Regions from separate parts of the Klebsiella sp. GFKo11 genome, predicted to be linked through region 2. Evidence: predicted binding sites of a transcription regulator. Region 2 holds the regulator's gene; the other holds the start of a gene.
The links. The regulator Fur, encoded in region 2, represses iron uptake genes when iron is present. The targets are predictions, from matches to a motif close to ATAATAATGAGAACNACTATCAA.
Positions count from the first base shown of each region.

Region 1 (4,801 bases), 880 kb from region 2:
GGTTACCTGGCTCGCGACGGCCAGTACCGTGCTGCCTGCGTCAAGAAACAGAGTCGATCCGCTGGGGATCTTCTCAGCCACCATTTTGCCCAGGCGCTGTTTGGTATCCGCGAGCAGAGCGTTTCTGCTTTGGCGGTTCATCAACGAGAGATTCAGGGCGATAGCGCCGCCGTGATTCTTCTGTGCGAGGCCCTGTTTTTCGAGATCGGTAAGGTCGCGGCGCAGGGTATCCGCAGAAACCTGCAGCTTATCTACCAGCTCGCTGATAGTGACTTCACCCTTTTCGCTAAGAATATCAAGCAGGTATTTTTGCCTGGCCGTTTTATGCATCTTTTAAATTCCGCAAAATACTGCAATAACTCGCATAATACAGCATTTTGCGGCAAAAGAAATCGGGATGATGCGGAGGTTAGTTCAGCGCAATGCGCGCCACGCTGTCAGGGCCTTTGGTTGTGTTATCCTCGTTGAAATCCTGCTTGATGGTGACGTAAAGCGTGTTGCCGTCAGGAGAAATCAGCAGGCTGTTCGGATGGCTATCGAAAGACCATGTATTTTTCAGCGCATAGTTGGTGGCGCCGAGCTGTAATACCTTTTTCGACTCGCGCTGGCTGATATAAATTTCATTGCGTTTGGCGTTGAATTTGATCCCCAGCGCATCACCCTCAAGACGTTTAATTACTTTGCCCGTACGCTCATCAAACACCAGCGTCGTTTTCGCTTTTGAATCGTCAGTCACGAACAGGCGGCCAGTCGCCGGATCTTCCGCCATGTTGAGGAACAGGTACTCTTTGCCGTCGCCCGGCGTCCAGCGTTTTTCAATTTTATTGGTGGCCGGATTAATCACCAGAATTTCGCCGCCGCCGTTAGCCGCATAGATGCGTTTGGTTAGCGGAGAGTAGATGATCCCGGTCACCCATTTGCCGGCTTTTTCAATCTGGGTTTTCAAAGTCATGGTTTTTGCATCAACCACGGAAATGTAGCCGGGATCGGTCACGCGACCGATGTAGAGTTGATTGTCGTGAAACAGAACTTCCCGCGCGCCAACGGGATCTCCATCCTTGTCCTTGCCCTCGAACATCAGGCGTTGCAGGACTTTCCCGCTATGGGCATCCACTTTTGACACGCCGCCGTCCAGCGAGTTAGTGGTGTAGAAAACCTGACCGTTATCATCGACCGCCATACCAAAGTTTTTGAGATCGGTATGGGTTTCGACCGTGGTGGTCAGCGTTGTCGGGTCAAGTCGGTAGAGCATGCCGCCGTTAACGTCTTTGAACCCCTGAGCGCTGGCAACAAACAGGGCATTTTGCCCGGGTATCAGAGCCAACTCATATAAACCATCCCCCAGTTGACGCTGGACCAGAGGTGATGTGGTTTTCTGGTGGACGGCGGAAGCGGCTGGTGGCGATGTCTCTGCCATGGCCTGCAACGTGGTCAGGGTCAATGCCGTAACCAGCGCAGCGGAAAGCGTGGTTTTACGCGGGCTGAACAACGATTTCATTCTGAACTCCATCATTGGGTTTACGTGCTCTAAGGCAGAGCAACGTCGCTAAAACAAGAATGAGAATCATAATCATTTGTTTGGGTTGAGCAAATTGGCTAACGGAGTGGGAGGGGGGAGATCGCTGATTTCTAAGACCCTGGATGGGTATTTTTCAGCGGTAGTGAGTGGGAATGCGGGGTGAGGAGAGGCTAATACATTGATTTTATGTAAGTATACATTTCCTTACAGTTAACTTACAAAACACTATGAGTTTAATAAAACAAATAATTATCATTTCCATTCTCAATTGTTGCTGTTTCACGTTATTTGCGGCGCTAAACCTCATGGAATAGAGGGCTATTTCATCAGCGCTGCCGGCGCAACAGCTGCATTCACAAGAATAATTCCTGATGGAAAAAAGTTATGTTTCTCAATGGCAAGGGAAGTTCAGGGCACGCATCCATAAACAAAATAGTAAAACCGTTTACCGTTTCGCTGCTGGCGTTGGCCGTACACGCGTTTATTCACCCTGCTCAGGCAGCAGAAAATACTCAGCAGAATATGGTGGTGTACGGCAGTACTGAAAATACCGCGGATGACCCGCAGGATTACGCCGCGAAAACCACGCGTGCGGACACCAAAATGCTGCTGGCACCGCGTGATGTGCCGCAGTCTGTCAGCATCGTTACCCAGCAGCGTATGAAGGATCAAAACCTGCAAACTATCGATGATGTACTGACCAACGCGACCGGCGTGTCATCGCAGGAAATCGACAGCGAACGTTCGTATTACTACTCTCGCGGCTTTGAAATCACCAGTTTCTCCTACGACGATATCCCCACCTCGTTGGGCGATGCGTGGAATTACGGCGATGCGGCGGAAGATACCGCTATTTACGATCGTATTGAAATTGTACGTGGCGCAACCGGGCTGATGACCGGAGCAGGCGATCCCGGCGCGACGGTGAATATGGTGCGCAAAAAAGCCGACAGCAAAACTGTAACCGGCAACGTCAGCGCCAGTTACGGGAGCTGGAACAAGCAGCGCTATGTCGGCGATTTCTCGACACCACTCAACGCCGACGGCAGCGTACGCGGACGGGTGATTGCTGGTTATCAGGATCAGGATAGCTGGCTGGATCGCTATCATAAGACCAAAAAGTTTCTTTACGGCGTCGTGGATGCAGATTTAACGGACAGGACAACGTTGTCGCTGGGCTGGGATTACCAAAAAACCAATACCGGTAATCCAACGTGGGGCGGGCTACCGAGCCTGTATAGCGACGGCTCGCGCACCCATTATGATCGCAGCACCAATACGGCAGCCGACTGGACGCGCTACGCTGTCGAATCGCGCAAGGTGTTTGCCAATCTGACCCACGACTGGGATAACGGCTGGTCATTGCGTTTCAACGGTACTCATGGCGAGCAGACGTTTAACGACACCTTGCTGTACGTGATGGGTAACCCCGATGCGACCACCGGTGAAGGTACCACCGGCTGGGGCAGTAAAGACCGCGGCAAACGGACCCTTGACTCTTTTGATACCTACGCCAGCGGGCCGTTTAATTTATTTGGCCGCCAGCATCAGCTTATGGCCGGGGCCAGCTACAGCCGACAGCACAACGCGAGCTATAGCCAGGATGGGCCGATGGATAGCGACCAGATGGGCATCTTTAATAACAACTGGAACGGCAGCGTCGCTCAGCCGGAATGGGGTGACTGGTATCTTAATGCCGATGATATTGTGCGGCAGAAATCAGCCTATACCGCCGCGCGTTTCTCTCTGGCCGATCCGCTGTCGCTCATTCTTGGCGCTCGCTATACGCAGTACAGCGCTAACGGCAGCAGTGGCGATATGCGCAAATACAACATGACGCCATACGGCGGCGTGGTCTACGACATCACGGAAAGTTTGTCGGCCTACGCCAGCTATACGTCAATATTCTCGCCACAAACTAAACGATCCGCTGATGGGGCATGGCTGTCGCCAATCACCGGCAAGAACTACGAAACCGGGCTAAAAGCCGACTGGATGGATAGCCGATTAACCACCAACTTCGCCATTTTCCGCATCGAGCAGGAGAACGCGTCGGAAGCCATCAGCGGGGTCTTTGTCAATGGCTCCAGCGAACAGGCTTATCGCGCGACAAAAGGCGCGGTGAGTAAGGGGGCGGAGTTTGAAGTTAATGGCGCGGTGACGGACAACATGCAAATGACCTTCAGCGCCACTCGCTACGTCGCTACTGATAGCAGCGGCCGCTACAACAGTTTCGCTCCTCAAACACAGCTCAAACTGTTTACCCGCTACCGTGTTCCAGTGCTGCCTGAGCTGACCGTAGGCGGCGGTGCAACCTGGCAAAACCGGGTTTATAAGGATGTGACCGGCCCGGATGGTGAAACGCAGCGTCTGTATCAGGGGAGTTATCCGCTGGTTAACCTGTTTGCGCAATACCAGTTAACGAAGCAACTGACCGTGCAGGCGAACGTCAATAACCTGTTCGATCGTGAATATTACTCGTATCTGGATGATTCGGCGGTTTATGGCGAACCCCGTAACGTTTCGGTGAGTATGAACTACACGTTTTGAAAATTTGCCCAGCCGATACTGACTATCTGCAAAGGTGGGTAACCTGGTTGGGCGTTTAAAAGCGGGTGGGTAAATGGTGAATGGCGATCAGTTTGCCATTTTCCAACTGGATATAGTTGCCCTTTTTAAGCTCAGCCAGCATTTTCATAATACTGCTGCGTGATAATCGGGTGCGGTCAAGAATGTACTGATAAGCAGCGGTACTGGCACGAATTTCGTCAGCTTCCTGAATGAGCATCAGTAACTGATAGCGTAAAATATCAAAGCTGGTAGGTGCCGTCAGCATTTCGTTATAAATGAAAAGCTTGTTAGTCACGAACATAACGTGTTTAGCTAAAAGATCCCAAACTTGTTTTTCTTCAACCAACGCCATTACTTGCTCATAAGGAAGGGTGGCGATTTCAGATTCCGTCATCGTACGTATATGAAGATGTTCGGATAACGGTACGGTAAAACCCAATGCCAGTGGGGCGGAGAGAATACCGAGCGAGAATGCATCTTCATTACGAGCGAGCAGAAGACTCCCTTTGCGTACAAAATGGCACAGTGGCTCTGCGCTGCGGCGAAAAAAAAGTTTGCTGCCTTTAGCCATCGTGCGGAAATCCTCATCGCAAGTCACCGCGGCAAGAAGACGCGTTAGATGCGGGGAGGGAATTTTGATATCGGTGTGACGATCGTGCGCTGTCATAGATTTTTCTGGTTAATCTGATATGACATTAAATCTAGCAGAAC
Region 1 covers NZ_CM151369.1:3,580,326-3,585,126, reverse strand. The annotation lists gene AC07P6_RS17415 (DeoR/GlpR family DNA-binding transcription regulator) at 1-330, opposite strand, end outside; gene AC07P6_RS17410 (YncE family protein) at 410-1,498, opposite strand; gene fhuE (ferric-rhodotorulic acid/ferric-coprogen receptor FhuE) at 1,904-4,069, shown strand; gene AC07P6_RS17400 (winged helix-turn-helix transcriptional regulator) at 4,125-4,757, opposite strand.
Region 1: fhuE (ferric-rhodotorulic acid/ferric-coprogen receptor FhuE) is a predicted target of Fur. The motif match lies at 1,765-1,787, and genes of this name have one in related genera.

Region 2 (4,801 bases):
CCGTTTTACGGGCAATACGCCGTTATTTGACCTCCATAGCCGCGTAACTGGCTAAAATCTGCCCGACCGCGCGGCAGAATGCCCGCGGTCGTTGGCGCAGCCCCTCGCCTGATGTATTATGGCGGGCTATCTGCGTCGGCTATGCCCGACAGCTTGTTTCCCCCGAAGTCACTCTGAATCATGGCAAAAGAACAAACGGACCGTACGACATTAGATTTGTTCGCAACCGAGCGTCGGCCGGGTAGACCGAAAACCAATCCGCTTTCACGCGACGAACAGCTGCGTATCAACAAACGCAATCAGCTCAAGCGCGATAAAGTTCGCGGTTTGAAGCGCGTTGAGCTGAAGCTCAATGCCGATGCGGTTGATGCGCTCAATGAGCTGGCCGAAGCCCGCAACATGAACCGCAGCGATCTGATTGAAGAGATGCTGATGAACCAACTGGCGGCCCTGCGCAGCCAGGATAAAGCCTAAAACCCTCAAAAAATAAGCTTTCATGTAGCAGAGTGTGCAGTCGGGCGTGATTGCTGTTTCCGCGCCCTTCTTAGTTCTGCTATCATTGCCCCTATCTGTGGGCATTTAAGTCCCTACCACATCATTAAGTTTCAAGAGGTTATTTTACTCATGGCAATCATCGGCATCTTTTTTGGCAGCGACACCGGCAACACCGAAAATATTGCAAAAATGATTCAAAAGCAGCTTGGTAAAGATGTTGCTGATGTTCGCGACATTGCCAAGAGCAGCAAAGAAGATCTGCAAGCTCACGATATTCTGCTGCTCGGCATTCCAACCTGGTACTACGGTGAAGCACAGTGTGACTGGGATGATTTCTTCCCGACGCTGGAAGAAGTCGATTTCGACGGCAAACTGGTCGCGCTGTTTGGCTGCGGTGATCAGGAAGACTACGCTGAATACTTCTGTGATGCGCTGGGTACCATTCGCGACATCATCGAACCGCGCGGCGCCACTATCGTTGGTCACTGGCCGACTGCTGGATATCATTTCGAAGCATCTAAAGGTCTGGCAGATGATGACCACTTCGTGGGTCTGGCCATCGACGAAGACCGTCAGCCAGAACTGACTAACGAACGCGTGGAAAAATGGGTAAAACAGATTTCTGAAGAGCTGCACCTCGAAGAAATCAAGAATGCCTGAGTCTAAACGGCGTTATCGTCAGATTTCGCCGAATTAATAGATAAAAGCAATCAAAGTTATAGCTACAAGTTTTTAACTTTTAATCACATATCTGTACAATGTCCTCTGATTTAACGAGGTCACGTGAAGCACTTTGTAGCCAGTGCCTCGTTTTTGACAGCATACAAGGCCCGATGCTTGCAGTTTTCATTTCACCATGGCAGTTCTATAATGAGACGCATTACATCGGGTGATTCTCTGTATTACTTCCGCTGATGGAAGTAGATCGTTTAGCAACAGGACAGATTCCGCATGACTGACAACAATACCGCATTAAAGAAGGCTGGCCTGAAAGTAACACTTCCACGATTAAAAATCCTGGAAGTCCTGCAGGAACCGGATAACCATCATGTCAGTGCGGAAGACTTATATAAACGCCTGATTGATATGGGTGAAGAGATTGGCCTGGCCACCGTCTACCGCGTACTGAACCAGTTCGACGACGCCGGCATCGTCACTCGTCATAATTTCGAAGGTGGTAAATCCGTTTTCGAACTGACGCAGCAGCATCATCATGATCACCTGATTTGCCTCGATTGCGGCAAAGTGATCGAATTTAGCGATGACTCAATTGAAGCTCGTCAGCGTGAGATTGCCTCCCGACACGGTATTCGCCTCACCAACCACAGCCTGTACCTGTACGGTCACTGTGCAGAAGGCGATTGCCGCGAAGATGAACATGCCCACGACGCGGTGGAAAAGTAATTCCCCGTTGCGTAAGCAGCAAAAAGCCAACCTGATGGTTGGCTTTTTTTATGGCTACGAAAAGTAAAAATCAGGGTTTCGTGTTGTTGCTACGAATCTCTTTCCAAATCTGGTCACAGCGCGACTGTACAGCCTGATCGTTACCGGTTTTACGCGCCTGGATACATTGCTGGTAATCCAGTACTCGCACGCTTTCCTGGGTGGCGAACTGCTGATGCTGCTTCTCTTGCTTCAGAACGTCTAATACGCTCTGGCAGGCTTCGACTTTATCTGGGTTACCTTCAGCAGTATTAATACAGGCGCTGTAGGCATCTTTTAACTTTGAATCCTCTTTCGGCGCTGGCGACTGCGTGCAGGCAACCAGACCTGCCGCCATAATAGCGACAAGCAATAGCTTCTTCATAATCGACCTCGGGAAATTGCGGCAGGCTCATGCCCGCCGCACTGGCATCAGAAAATGGTGAATGGAGCAATAACCATGAACTTCACGTCGCGCTCATCCTGGAAGATGTTGCCGTAGCCGCCGCTCCAGCTTGGGATATCGGAGTGGTTGTCGTATTGAGTAAAGTGCAGTTTAAACAGCGTACCCTTCGCACGTCCTTCCTGTACGGTGTACATCGCATCCAGGCTGTAGGCTGACTCTTCCAGACGTTTGTCAGGGTTGTAGTAAGCATCAGGAGAAGACATTTTTCCTGGTTTTGCATCCCATGCATAAACGTAGGACGCGCCGAAGGCCCAACCCGGCATATTCCAGTTCTTCATGTCATACATCGCCCCGAAGAACACCGCTTTTTCACCGTTGGCGTTGAAGTCAGAGCGGTTATCCCACCAGACATCGAGACGACCGTTAGATGAGGCGTAAGTCGGCGTCATACGTTGCAGGAAGTAGCCCTGCTGACCATCGGCTTTAACCCAGGTTCCTTCCAGGCGCAGGTCGAGAACATCGGCAACTTTATAGCCAAAGGTCAATGCCTGCAGCCAGGCGGTACCATCATAAATATCGTTCGCCCCGCCGTTACTGACTTTATCGCGAGTACCGTAGAACTGGTAGCTGGTGTTTAGCGGCGTGCCTGCGATATCAAATTTGTAGCTGGCCTTAGCGAAATACTGGTCGATGTAACCCTGTGCCTGGCCAAATGCGGCTTCCAGCACGAGGTCATTTTTAAAATCATACTTGGCGCCGAGAGAGTGGAGATAATCAACCTTGGTTTTCTTATCGTTCTGGTAGAACTCGTCCATTTCAATGTGCCACGGTGCTTTATATTCGTTTGTCCACATATAGGAGAAACTCAGCGCGCCCGTATCACCATAATCAAAGTTGGCACCGGCTTCAGCACCCTGGTAAGTACCCGGCATAAAGCTCCAGTGCGGAGCCAGCAATGTTTGACCGGTAGGCTGGATATAGCCTGCACGTGCCCATGCCGGGCCAAATTTAAATTTGGCGGCTGCTTTGTACAGACTGATCCCGCTCTTATCACCGGAATAGTCTTCATCGTAAGTTTTATTGCGCGAGGAGAAAGCGATTTCGTTCGGGTGGCCGCTGTCACTGCTTTCGCCCATTTCGATGGCGGTAAAGGCGGCAACATCAATACCGAACATGTCGGCAGCATAGCCAGACTGGAAATCCAGGTTGGCGTTCCAGGTGGAGTGAGAAAGGTTAGTTTTGTATTTGTCACCGTCGGTCACATCTTTACGGTCACGCTCACGCTGCCAATAATAGATGCCGCCGGTTAACGTTGAATCATCAATGAACCCTTCTGCTTTCGCATCCGGTACCATTGCAAAACCTGACAGTGCTGTCACACCGGCGATAGCCAGCGCCAGCGTACTACGTTTGCCACTAAACGTACGCATATGCATATCCTCTTTGACTTTTTAAAAACGCAGTTACCAAGGGCAACTAGCGAAAAAAAATAAAATAAAATAAAACTGCTAAAAAAGTGGAGCGGTAAAATCCGCATAACCACTGGGTATAGACTATTTTTCGTGACGCGAATTATCAATCTCTTTCGGTGACAAAAGATGAAGATTATGACAAAGCGCACATAATCTATGTCTTTTTGTTTCAGTCGTAGAAGTCATGCATTTGACGTGGAAGTGCTTGCTATATCAGAAAAAACAGGCGTAATGAAAGCGATTACATGTTTTTATAGTGGATGACCAAAGGGATAAACAGTCGTAATTTTTACAATCTGTAAACAAGATTAATTCGCATCGCGAAAATATGACAATTTAATCCCCTGATTCTGAAATAAAAAAAAACGCCGCTGTTTGCGGCGTTCTCATTGATGGCGGATAACTACGCGCCGACTTTCGCCCAGGTGTCGCGCAGACCAACAGTACGGTTAAATACCAAATTGGTTGCGGTTGCATAGCGGCTGTCGAGGCAGAAGTAACCTTCACGCTCGAACTGGTATGCTTTTTCAGGCTGCGCCTGCGCCAGGCTTGGTTCAGCAAAACCCTGCTTGATAATCAGCGATTCCGGGTTCATGACCGACAGGAAATCATCAGCAGCACCGGGATTTGGCACGCTGAACAGACGATCGTACAGACGAATCTCTACCGGCAGCGCATGTGCTGCGCTCACCCAGTGAATCACGCCCTTAACCTTGCGACCATCGGCCGGATCTTTGCTCAGGGTGTCAGCATCGTAGGTACAGAAGATAGTAGTGATATTACCTTCCACGTCCTTCTCTACGCGCTCGGCTTTGATAACGTAAGCATTACGCAGACGGACTTCTTTGCCCAGCACCAGACGCTTGTACTGCTTGTTCGCCTCTTCACGGAAATCCGCGCGATCGATCCAAATTTCGGCGCTGAATGGCACTTCACGGCTACCCATATCCGGTTTGCTCGGATGATTCGGCATCGTTACCTTTTCGCTGCCGCCCTGCGGATAGTT
Region 2 covers NZ_CM151369.1:4,458,779-4,463,579, forward strand. The annotation lists gene ybfF (esterase) at 1-47, shown strand, start outside; gene ybfE (LexA regulated protein) at 181-474, shown strand; gene fldA (flavodoxin FldA) at 625-1,155, shown strand; gene fur (ferric iron uptake transcriptional regulator) at 1,447-1,899, shown strand; gene AC07P6_RS21625 (ChiQ/YbfN family lipoprotein) at 1,970-2,302, opposite strand; gene chiP (chitoporin ChiP) at 2,350-3,753, opposite strand; gene glnS (glutamine--tRNA ligase) at 4,199-4,801, opposite strand, start outside.